DNA from 3 places in the Paraburkholderia sp. BL18I3N2 genome. Region 1 is predicted to be linked to each of the others. Evidence: riboswitches for the same ligand, from Rfam matches in the RefSeq annotation. Region 1 holds a riboswitch; each other region holds the start of a gene.
The links. Region 1 has a riboswitch for manganese ahead of B0G75_RS08725 (sodium:calcium antiporter). Riboswitches for the same ligand answer to the same signal wherever they lie in the genome.
Positions count from the first base shown of each region.

Region 2: another riboswitch for manganese. It lies ahead of mntP (manganese efflux pump MntP); the one in region 1 lies ahead of B0G75_RS08725 (sodium:calcium antiporter).
Region 3: another riboswitch for manganese. It lies ahead of B0G75_RS15995 (TMEM165/GDT1 family protein); the one in region 1 lies ahead of B0G75_RS08725 (sodium:calcium antiporter).

Region 1 is NZ_PVNC01000002.1:627,181-630,452, reverse strand. It holds gene B0G75_RS08730 (HAD family phosphatase) at 1-158, shown strand, start outside; gene B0G75_RS08725 (sodium:calcium antiporter) at 229-1,239, opposite strand; yybP-ykoY riboswitch at 1,332-1,511, opposite strand; gene B0G75_RS08720 (outer membrane protein) at 1,606-2,088, opposite strand; gene B0G75_RS40565 (hypothetical protein) at 2,087-2,317, shown strand; tRNA gene B0G75_RS08715 (tRNA-Arg) at 2,511-2,586, opposite strand; gene B0G75_RS08710 (cytochrome c5 family protein) at 2,861-3,272, shown strand, end outside.
Region 2 is NZ_PVNC01000013.1:33,217-36,488, reverse strand. It holds gene B0G75_RS27405 (EAL domain-containing protein) at 1-324, shown strand, start outside; gene B0G75_RS27400 (pyrimidine/purine nucleoside phosphorylase) at 449-769, opposite strand; gene mntP (manganese efflux pump MntP) at 931-1,500, opposite strand; yybP-ykoY riboswitch at 1,511-1,676, opposite strand; gene B0G75_RS27390 (potassium transporter Kup) at 2,066-3,272, shown strand, end outside.
Region 3 is NZ_PVNC01000005.1:95,913-99,184, forward strand. It holds gene B0G75_RS15990 (low affinity iron permease family protein) at 72-590, shown strand; gene B0G75_RS15995 (TMEM165/GDT1 family protein) at 810-1,400, opposite strand; yybP-ykoY riboswitch at 1,406-1,592, opposite strand; gene B0G75_RS16000 (hypothetical protein) at 1,777-2,520, opposite strand; partial or broken gene B0G75_RS16005 (anti-sigma factor family protein) at 2,709-3,272, shown strand, end outside.

The sequences.
Region 1 (3,272 bases):
ACGACCGCGCGGCGAAGAGCGGCAAGCTCGACAAAGGTCTGGACGAGGCCGGCGCGAAAGGCTGGCTTGTCGTCGATATGAAAGATGACTGGAGAACCGTGTTCAAGCCGGACGGCGCGACAACGGCCACGGCGGCGACAACGGCCCGGGCGAACTGAATGTGAAACGCAGAGGGCCGTCCGGCTAACGGCCTTCTGCGACTATTTTCAGCTGTGGCCGGCGGCTCGTTTAGCGGCTCAGCGTAATCGCCAGATACGTGGCATAGAGCACCCCGCAAACCAGCAATGCCCAAACCGGCACGCCGCGCTCACGCACATTGACCCGCAGCCACGCCGCGGCGACGAGCGTGATTACGATGCCGGTCACCACTTCGATACGCGGCACCCACGGCGTCAGCAGAATACCGATCGCGGGCAGCAGGGTGCCCTGAAACACCATCGCACCGGTGATGTTGCCGAACGCCAGCGTGTCCTTGCCGCGGCGGATCCACAGAATGCTGTTGACCTTCTCGGGCAGTTCGGTGGCGATCGGAATGATCAGCAGCGAGAGCAGCAGCGGCGACACGCCGAGCGCCTGCGATACGCCACGCACACCATGGATGAAGCCTTCCGCGCCCCACACCAGCAACGCGACGGCCAGCGTCAATTGCACCACGATGGTCGCGAGGTTGGTCGGCACGCCGAGGCGCGAGATCAGCATCTTGCCCGGCGCTTCAGTGCCGTGGCCGGCATCGACCAATTCATTCGATGCGCGGAAGGTCATCACCACATAAGTGACGTACACGCCGACCAGCGCCAGGCTGAAGAGCGCGCGCACGATCATCTGCTCATGCGGCACGTACATCGCGGCCGCTGCCAGTACGAACGCACACAGGAAATAGTTCAGGTCGCGCGTGAAGCCCGTGCGCTCCGGCGCGACCCAGCCGCGCGCGCCGCGCGAGCCGAGAATTGCGAGCGTCATGAGGAAAGTGGAGAGGGTGGAAAGCATCAGCGGCGCACCGAGAATCGCGCCAACGCCGATCTCCTGATTGACCGCGCTATCCGTCGTGCCGCTGGCGATCGCGAGCAGCGGCACGAGCGTCTCGGGCAACGCGGTGCCGACGGCGGCGAACAGTGAACCCGTCACGCCTTCGGAAATCTCGAGGCGTTCACCCAGATGCTCGAGTGCATTGGTGAAGAGCTCGGCCGCCACCAGAATGACGACGAGCATGATGGCAAGTTCGAGCAGGAGACCGGTCATGCGTGGCACCCCGCAATCACGCAAAGGCAGCGACGCGGCGGACGGGTAGTAGGGGAGACTGGCAAGTTACGACGATGTTTCACAGGGCTGCTCCGCGGTCGGACGTCGATGACAAACCAATGACGCACCGCCGCCCGTCCGACCAGAACGAGGCAGTGCGTCAATGGTCTCGCCAAACCGACGCGGTCGAACGCGCCATGACCCGCAGGCCAAGTATGTTGACGCGCTCTCCTTCAATGGATGAAGGAAGGCTACTCCCCAGTGACCGGGGGATTCTAACGGCAGGGGGCGTTTTCAACAACCTTGTTGCGGTGACGGCGGTTGTTGGAGCTAATCGGATAGCCAGGTAGTCGGGAATTTAGCCCGTTAGTTGAAGTGATATTGCACGCCGATTGTGAAACTGTTATTTGTTCTTCGGGTCCCGTCGTGATTGCTGGTGTCGGTTGTCCATTCGCTCACCGCGCTCATGTGTTTAGCAAACTTATATTCGACGCCTAAACCCCAGTGAAGGCGTGTGTCCGGCCGGTCCATTGTCAATCCAACACGTATGTACGGCATACACTGATTGAATGGCATGCCAAATTTCGCATCGATTCCGCCATCTTTAGAAGTTGTCGAGCCGTGATGCAGATCGGCAAAAACTTCCGCGCCTGCAACGAAGCGATCGACATCGAAGTTATATCCCGCCGTAAACCCCGGAAAAATCGCAGTATGCGATGCTTTATTGACGGCGCCTGAAGCATCGGAGGTATTCACGCCCAACTTGAAACCCACATAGGGGCCGGCAAACTCGCTTGCGCCCGTTTGAGGAGGCACTGATTGCGCGTGGACGAGATTGGATAGCATCATGATCGATGCGGTTAAAATCAGCCGGGTTATTTTGTACATGACCTGCAATAAAACGATTGGCGCGCGGATAGATCGCGACACCTTATTAATCAGTGAAGCGATGTCAAAATTCCGCTCCGGGGATATTCACGCGCGATGGAATTTGCATGACCAAAATATGCTAATTCAGGAAATAGGATGGGGCTATGCGAAATGTCCGCATGGAGACCTTCAAACGTCCGATTCTTAATTTACGGCACAAATAAAGCGGGACGTTTTGGGACGAATCTGCAAAGGGACATGCGAGCATACGTAAGGCGTTGCCAAACGACTATTGCAGGAATGTGGGGTCTTAGGCGGCACGCGTGTGACACGACCGGGCCGTAAGAAACAAAAGGGCTTAGCGCATATTGCGTAAGCCCTTGAGCGAGATCGATTCTTTATGGTGCGCCCGGCTGGGATCGAACCAGCAACCCCTGCCTTCGGAGGGCAGTACTCTATCCATTGAGCTACGGGCGCTTCAACACGAAAGCGTGGCACCAGAACGGATGCGACGCCAAAGCGAGACCGAAAGGATACCCGGTTTCCGCCATACCGTCCACCGGACGGCCTGCATGGCGGTCTTCGCGGTCTTTCAGGCAACCCGCGCGATGCGGGTAAACGCCTGCTGAACACCGCGCCGCGCCCCTCGCCGCCGTCGAAATGTTCCGTCTATAATCGTCCGTGGCTGATTAAAGAACAAGAAGTTGCCGTCACGCTGTACCGCTCACATACCCACGGAGACGAGACAAGCATGAGCGAAGCACCACACGGAGCCCCGATCAAAACCCCCGGACAGCTCGTCGCCGCGATCATTGCCAGTTTTGCGGTACCGATCGTCATCATCGTTCTGTTAGTGATCTACGTCGACAATTCGACGCGCACCGGCGCCGGCACCGACTCTCTCTCCGAAGCCGAGGTCACCGCCCGCATCAAGCCATTTGCCCAGGTCGACATTCGCGACGCCAACGCGCCGCGCGTCTACAAGAGCGGCGAGGAAGTCTATAAGGCGGTGTGCTCCGCGTGTCACGCGTCGGGTGCGGCAGGCGCGCCGAAATTCACCAATACCGCCGACTGGGCACCGCGCATCGCGCAGGGCTTCGACACGCTGCTGCACACGGCGCTCTCCGGCAAAGGCGCGATGCCCCCGCGCGGCGGCACCAGCC
Region 2 (3,272 bases), on a different contig from region 1:
GATTTTGGCATCGGCTATTCGTCGCTGTCCTATTTGAAGCGCCTGCCTTTGGATCAGTTGAAGATCGACCGCTCATTTGTGCGCGACGTCCTGGTCGATTCCAACGACGCCGTGATTGCCAGAACCATCGTGGCGCTTGCGCGCAGCCTCGGTTTGGGTGTGATCGCCGAAGGCGTCGAGACCGAGGCTCAGCGGGATTTCCTCGCTGCAGCGGGATGCTACGCGTATCAGGGCTATTATTTCTGCCGCCCGCTTCCTATCGAGGATTTTGAGGCGCTGTTGAACAATGTAGAGACACGTCAGTGCGTGGCTGAGCGAACATGAGGCACGTGGCGTGCCGTCGGTAACGTAACGCTGCTGCAATCCACGTGCGTTCTTTATGAGAAGCCCGCGCTCTAAACCGGAGATTTAGAGCGCGTCATTCCAACGTCGTGCAACGCGACACGTTTTACAGATAGCTGCAGACGTAGTCGAGTGTTTCGATCACGTCGATATCGAAGCGGCTTTTCCCGGGCACCGAGAACGACTCGCCCGCAGCATACGTCTTCCACTCGTCGCTGCCTTCGAGGCGGATGCGGCATTGGCCGGCCTGCACTTCCATCAGTTCCGGCGCGTCGGTGCCGAAGTTGAGCGCGCCCGGCAGGATCACGCCGAGCGTTTTGCGCGTGCCGTCGGCGAACAGAACGGTGTGCGAGACGCACTTGCCGTCGAAATAGACGTTGGCTCGTTTAACAATGGAAACCTGATCGAATTGCGTTGCGGCCGTCATGCCAATCTTCCTCTGGGTTGTCGTGAATGGATGCGTTTGCGTGGACTTCAGGTCGGACCTTCGGATCGGACGCGAACCCGCCATCATACAGGCGGCTGGCGGCGCCCGACGCCGATTGCGCCGAAAGAAATGGAGATCAGCGGGCCGCCGTCAAACATCGTCTAGCCGATGATGTTCAGATGCTCAGCCAGGATCGTGCTGCCAATGCCGATCAGCACCACGCCACCCGCCAGTTCCGCGCGCCTGCCCGCCACATGCCCGATGACGCGGCCGAGCATCACGCCGATCGTGACCATCGCCATGGTGGCGAGACCGATCGCGGCGGCAGTGGAATAGATGTTGACGTCCACGAAAGCGAGGCCCGCACCGACCGCCATGGCGTCGATACTCGTGGCAAAGCCGGTCAGCGCCAGCAACCAGAACGAGTGAGCCGACGGCTTCGTCTCTTCGATTTCCTTGGTGTTAAAGCTGTTGAAAATCATGCGGGCACCGAGGACCAATAGGAGCGAAAACGCGATCCAGTGATCCCATGCCGAGACGTATTGCGCTGCAGCTTTGCCGAGAAACCAGCCGACCAGGGGCGTTAGTGCTTCGATGACGCCGAAGATGAGTCCCGTCCTGACAGCTTCGCGCCAATGAGGACGATTGAGCGTGGCGCCTTTGCCGATTGCGGCCGCAAAGGCGTCGGTGGACATGGCGAAAGCAAGGAACAGCGTGGCGACAGGATTCATGAGAGGAGGGCTCGTGGTCGGGCGGAAAACCGCGACACACCGCCGCGCCCGACCGGTCGCGTGGTGTGTCGATGGTCTTGCCAACCAAAGGGCTGCCTGCACCACGGTCTGCGCGACCGAGAATGTTGATGCAGGCGCTTCTGGGTAGAAGCCGGCTACTCCCCAAAGACAGGTGCGAGCATACCATGTCGAAAGGTTTATGTAATGGTGCTTGCGCCTTGCGTGTCTGCCCAGGAAAGAAATCGGTCGCTACTTCACGTATCAGTAGCGTGGCAAACCGCCGATGGTATATGTTGAATTAGTGGCACACCGTCCTTTCGGGAAAAAGAGACAGGGCACGTCCGCGGAGGGCAGGTACGCACCACATTAGAACAATATGAATGCGCGTGAAGCATCAGGGACGGGACGCCCGTTTCTCGTACGAAAGTTGCTTCCGCGATGCTGACTATTGGGGGCGCAGGCGACTCCTCGAAAAACGAGGCCTGATAAAAGCATGAATCGGTTCCGCGCGTGCACCGGCCCAAGCCTTATGTTGCACCGCGAGAACGCGAAACTGGAGCGAGACATGAGCCAGTCAGTATCCGCCGCGCCCGATGCGGGCCATTCCGGCGGGCGCGGGCATCACCGCCCGGCGATGCCTGCACTCGCGCTTGCAGCATTAGGTGTGGTGTACGGCGACATCGGCACCAGCCCGCTGTACACGCTGCAGACGGTGTTCAATCCAGTCAACGGGCTGTCGCTCAACGCGCTGAATGTGGTCGGCATTGTGTCGCTGATCGTCTGGTCGCTGATCGTCGTCGTCTCGCTCAAATACGTCACGTTGATTCTTCGCGCGAACAATCACGGCGAGGGCGGGATTATGGCGCTGCTGGCGCTGGCCGCGTCGTCGGTTTCTGCGCGCCCGCGCTTGCGCCATACGTTACTGGGCATCGGCATTATGGGCGCGGCGCTCTTTTACGGCGACAGTGTGATTACGCCGGCGATCTCGGTGCTGAGCGCGGTCGAAGGTCTCGAAGTGGCCGCGCCGTTCCTCAAAACCTGTGTGATTCCCGTGACGCTGGTTGCGCTGGTCACATTATTCCTGATGCAGAAGCATGGCACGGCCGGTATCGGCATCGTGTTCGGACCGGTGATGGTGCTTTGGTTCATCGTGCTTGCCGTGGTGGGCGTCGTCAACATGATGCGGGCGCCCGCGATTCTCGTCGCGCTCAATCCGCTCGCGGGGCTGGCGTTCTGCCTGCATCATCGGTGGCTGGCGTTCGTTGCTTTGGGCGCGGTCGTTCTGTCGTTGACCGGCGCCGAAGCGCTATATGCCGACATGGGACATTTCGGCGCGAGGCCAATCCGGCTGACGTGGTTCAGCCTCGTGTTTCCAGCACTCGCGCTGAACTATCTCGGGCAGGGCGCGTTGCTGCTTGCCGATCCGGGCGCGCTGCAAAATCCGTTCTACAAACTGTTTCCGCAATGGGCGCTGTATCCGATGATCGTGCTCTCGACGGTCGCGACCGTGATCGCGTCGCAAGCCGTTATCTCGGGTACGTATTCGATGACGAAGCAGGCGATGCAACTCGGCTTTCTTCCGCGCATGAACGTCGTCTATACATCGGAAAGGGAGATGGGGCAAATCTACGTGCCGGGCATTAACTGGACGTTACTGGCTGCCGTCGTGGCAGCGGTGGTCGGCTTCGGTTCATCCACGGCGCTCGGCTCCGCGTACGGTATTGCGGTGACCGGCACAATGCTGATCACCACCATTCTTACGTTCTTCGTCA
Region 3 (3,272 bases), on a different contig from region 1:
GCCGAACGATTTCAACCGACAGCGGCATGAAGTTTGCACGAGAAGACCTGCCCGACCTTCTGGAGCCAGTCATGACTACACAACACGCCACGCCTTCGTCAACTGGCGAACTCGATACCGTTCCAGACACATCGAGCCCTGCATACGCCGGCCGTCATCCGTTGACGCGCCTGTTCGACCGCTTTGCAAGCCTCGTTACGCGGTTTGCCGGCTCACCGGCTGCATTCTGTCTTGCCGTACTGACGGTCGTCGCCTGGGTCGTCACAGGGCCTATCTTCCATTACTCGGACGGATGGCAGCTGGTCATCAACACAGGCACCACCATCGTCACCTTTCTAATGGTCTTTCTGATCCAGCAGAGTCAGAACAAAGACAGTGTCGCGTTGCACCTGAAGTTGAACGAACTGCTTTCCTCGCATCGGCCCGCGAATAACAATCTGATCGGCATCGAGGACGCGTCTGAGGAAGAGCTCCGAAGACTCGCGGCAGCTTACCTGCGTTTGTCCACTCAGTCTGCCGCTTGCGCTCAAGGTTCGCCCGCGAAGGGCGGCACGGTGGAGGAACCGGCCGGGCAGACCGTCGAGAGTTGACATCGAACGAGTCGGCGGATAAGTGTCGCGCGTGATGATGCGCCGAGTTTGACGCCCGCTTCGATGAGCGGGCGTTAAGGATCGACGATGAGTCACTCGCTCACTGAGGTAACCGCATGGCTAAGGCTATTCGATCACATGGCGGCCTGAAAGCCGGACTGCGCCTGTTGGCCAGCGGCACGACGCGCTCCGCAAGCGCACCAAGCGAACCCCTTCGGACTAGAACAGCGGGTGCTCGTGCGGATACAGCGCCGTCCTGAGGGCAAAGCCACCGAGGACAACGAAGATGACCGCGGCCAGAATGTGGACCGCCTTGGTCGGCAGACGGTCGGCAAACTTGTGTCCGAGATAGATGACGGGCACGTTGGCCAGCATCATGCCGAGCGTGGTGCCGGCGACCACTCCGAAGAATTCGTGAAACCGCGCGGCCAGAGCGATCGTGACAACCTGCGTCTTGTCGCCCATTTCAGCGAGAAAGAACGTCAGCGCAGTGGTGCCGAACACTCCCATCGGATGCGTGGTCGACACCGCCTCGGCGCCGTCGAGCTTGTCGGGAATCAGAATCCACACAGCCATGACGGCAAATGACGCGACGACTGCCCAGTTCAGGATAGTCGGACTCAGAACGCTGGCAAGCCATGCGCCCAAAGCGCCGGACGCAGCATGATTGATGAGCGTTGCGACAAAGACGCCGAGAATGATTGGAATGGGTTTGCGATATCGGGCGGCCAGCACCAGGGACAACAGTTGGGTCTTGTCGCCGATTTCGGCTAGACCGACCACGCTGGTCGAAACGAGGAACGATTGCATAGGTTGTGAGCCGGGCCGCGCAGTACGTACGCGATGACGCGCATTCCGGCGACCCGGTCAGGTCGGAATGCGAGTCATCGGTCTTGCCAGGCATAGTGCTGTGCGCGCCATGGCGGTCTGTCGACCACCAAGTATGTTGACGGGCACCCTCGAGCATTGCGGTCGAGGCGGCTACTCCCCAATGAGAGCGGCGATTCTACATTGTCTCGGTCGAGTAACGCAAATCGTCAGCTTTGCGGAAGCGGGTGCGTTCAGATCTCACGGCCTCTGCTACGGAAGAATGCACGACGCTGTTTCGCGCGCGCTCCTGTGGTTCAAGCTGCAGCCTTTGTGCGGGGGACTTCGTCACGGAACCGCCCTGACGCAAGGTGGCCTCTCACATCATGCCGCCGGTGCTCCCAATGCCGCCGACTCCGGTGCCGCCCGTGCTGTTATTCGGCGACGTAGCAATCGGATGTGCCGCCCCGGTTCTGGCCATCAGCGCGACGGCGGCGGCGTCCGGTTCGCCGTTGGCGTCGATCGCGCCGCGGGCGAGGAGCGCTTCGAGATCGCTGTCCTCGCCAGGTTGGCCGGCAGCGAATGCCGTAGTCAGGAAATTGGGCGCGGACAGCGTGACACCGTACGTTTGCTGCAGATTCTGCACGACCGCGGCCTGCGCAGTCAGAACGTCGGCCTGATTCGCCAGCACTTGCTGGAACTGTGAGTTCACCGCGAAGCCGGCGATGAGGCCGGTTTCATTCGTGCCGAGTTGCGCCGCCAGATACGACACCAGCAGATCCGTCTCCGGCGTGACGTTGTATGTGCCGCCGGCGAACGCAACGGAATGCAGCATCGTTACACCCGAGGTCGCGGCGATCATGCATGGCATCACGGCGCCGAGGGTCGCGTGGAAGTTTCCGTTCGCATCCGCTGCAACCGACAGCGAACCCCGCGCGCAGTCGATGTTGATCGTCGCGTTCGCCAGTGCCTTGCCCGTTGCCGCCGTGCCGGCGATCGAAACCATCGACGTGCCGCTGCCGCTGCTGCCGCCACCACCTCCGCAGCCCGCGAGCCACACGACGCCTGCCATCAGCAGCGTTACGCCGGCAGGTCGAATGAAATGCTGCTGTCGAATGTTCATCGAAGTCTGCCGTTGAATCGGACATGCTGTCTAAACGATCCGGCGTCACCGCCTATTCCATCTTTCGCGCAAACCTTCACTTCACACGATTGGAATAGAGCGGCCCCGCCGGGCGTTTATTCGGGGTATTGACGCTGGGTCTTTCGAGTCCGGCATCAGGGCGGGTAGATGCAAACCGCAACCCAGTCATGAACGACGACACCAACCGCGGGAGGCGAGGCGTGGGCAGTATGGATTGGCGGCCGCTATCGGCGTTTGCCGACAACGAGCTGTGCGCGTCGGAGCGCGCGGCCACGCTCGTCTGGCTGACGACCGACCCCGAGGCCGCCGAACGCGTAGCCGATTACCGCGCGCAAAAAGCCGCGCTGACGGCATTGTTCCGGGAGCCGCGAGACGACGCGCGTTGTATCGTCGTATGCCGCCTCGCGCCGAGGTGGCGGCGGGCTGGCCTTGCCGCCTCCTGCATGGCGATGGGCGTGGCGCTCGGCTCGTCATCCGCCTGGGTGTCGGCGAAATTCGCGGCCGATACACCCGTGTTCGTGGAGCGCGCCGACCTCGCTTTCGCGGTGTACGCGCCCGAGCAACGCCACCCCGTGGAGGTCGCGGCGCTGCAACGCGATCAGCTGGTCAACTGGCTGTCGCGGCGCCTCGATCGACGCTTGTCGGTGGCTTCGCTCCGGGAATATGGGTATTCGCTGATCGGCGGTCGCCTGCTGCCCGGCGAATCCGGACCTGCCGCGCAATTCATGTAT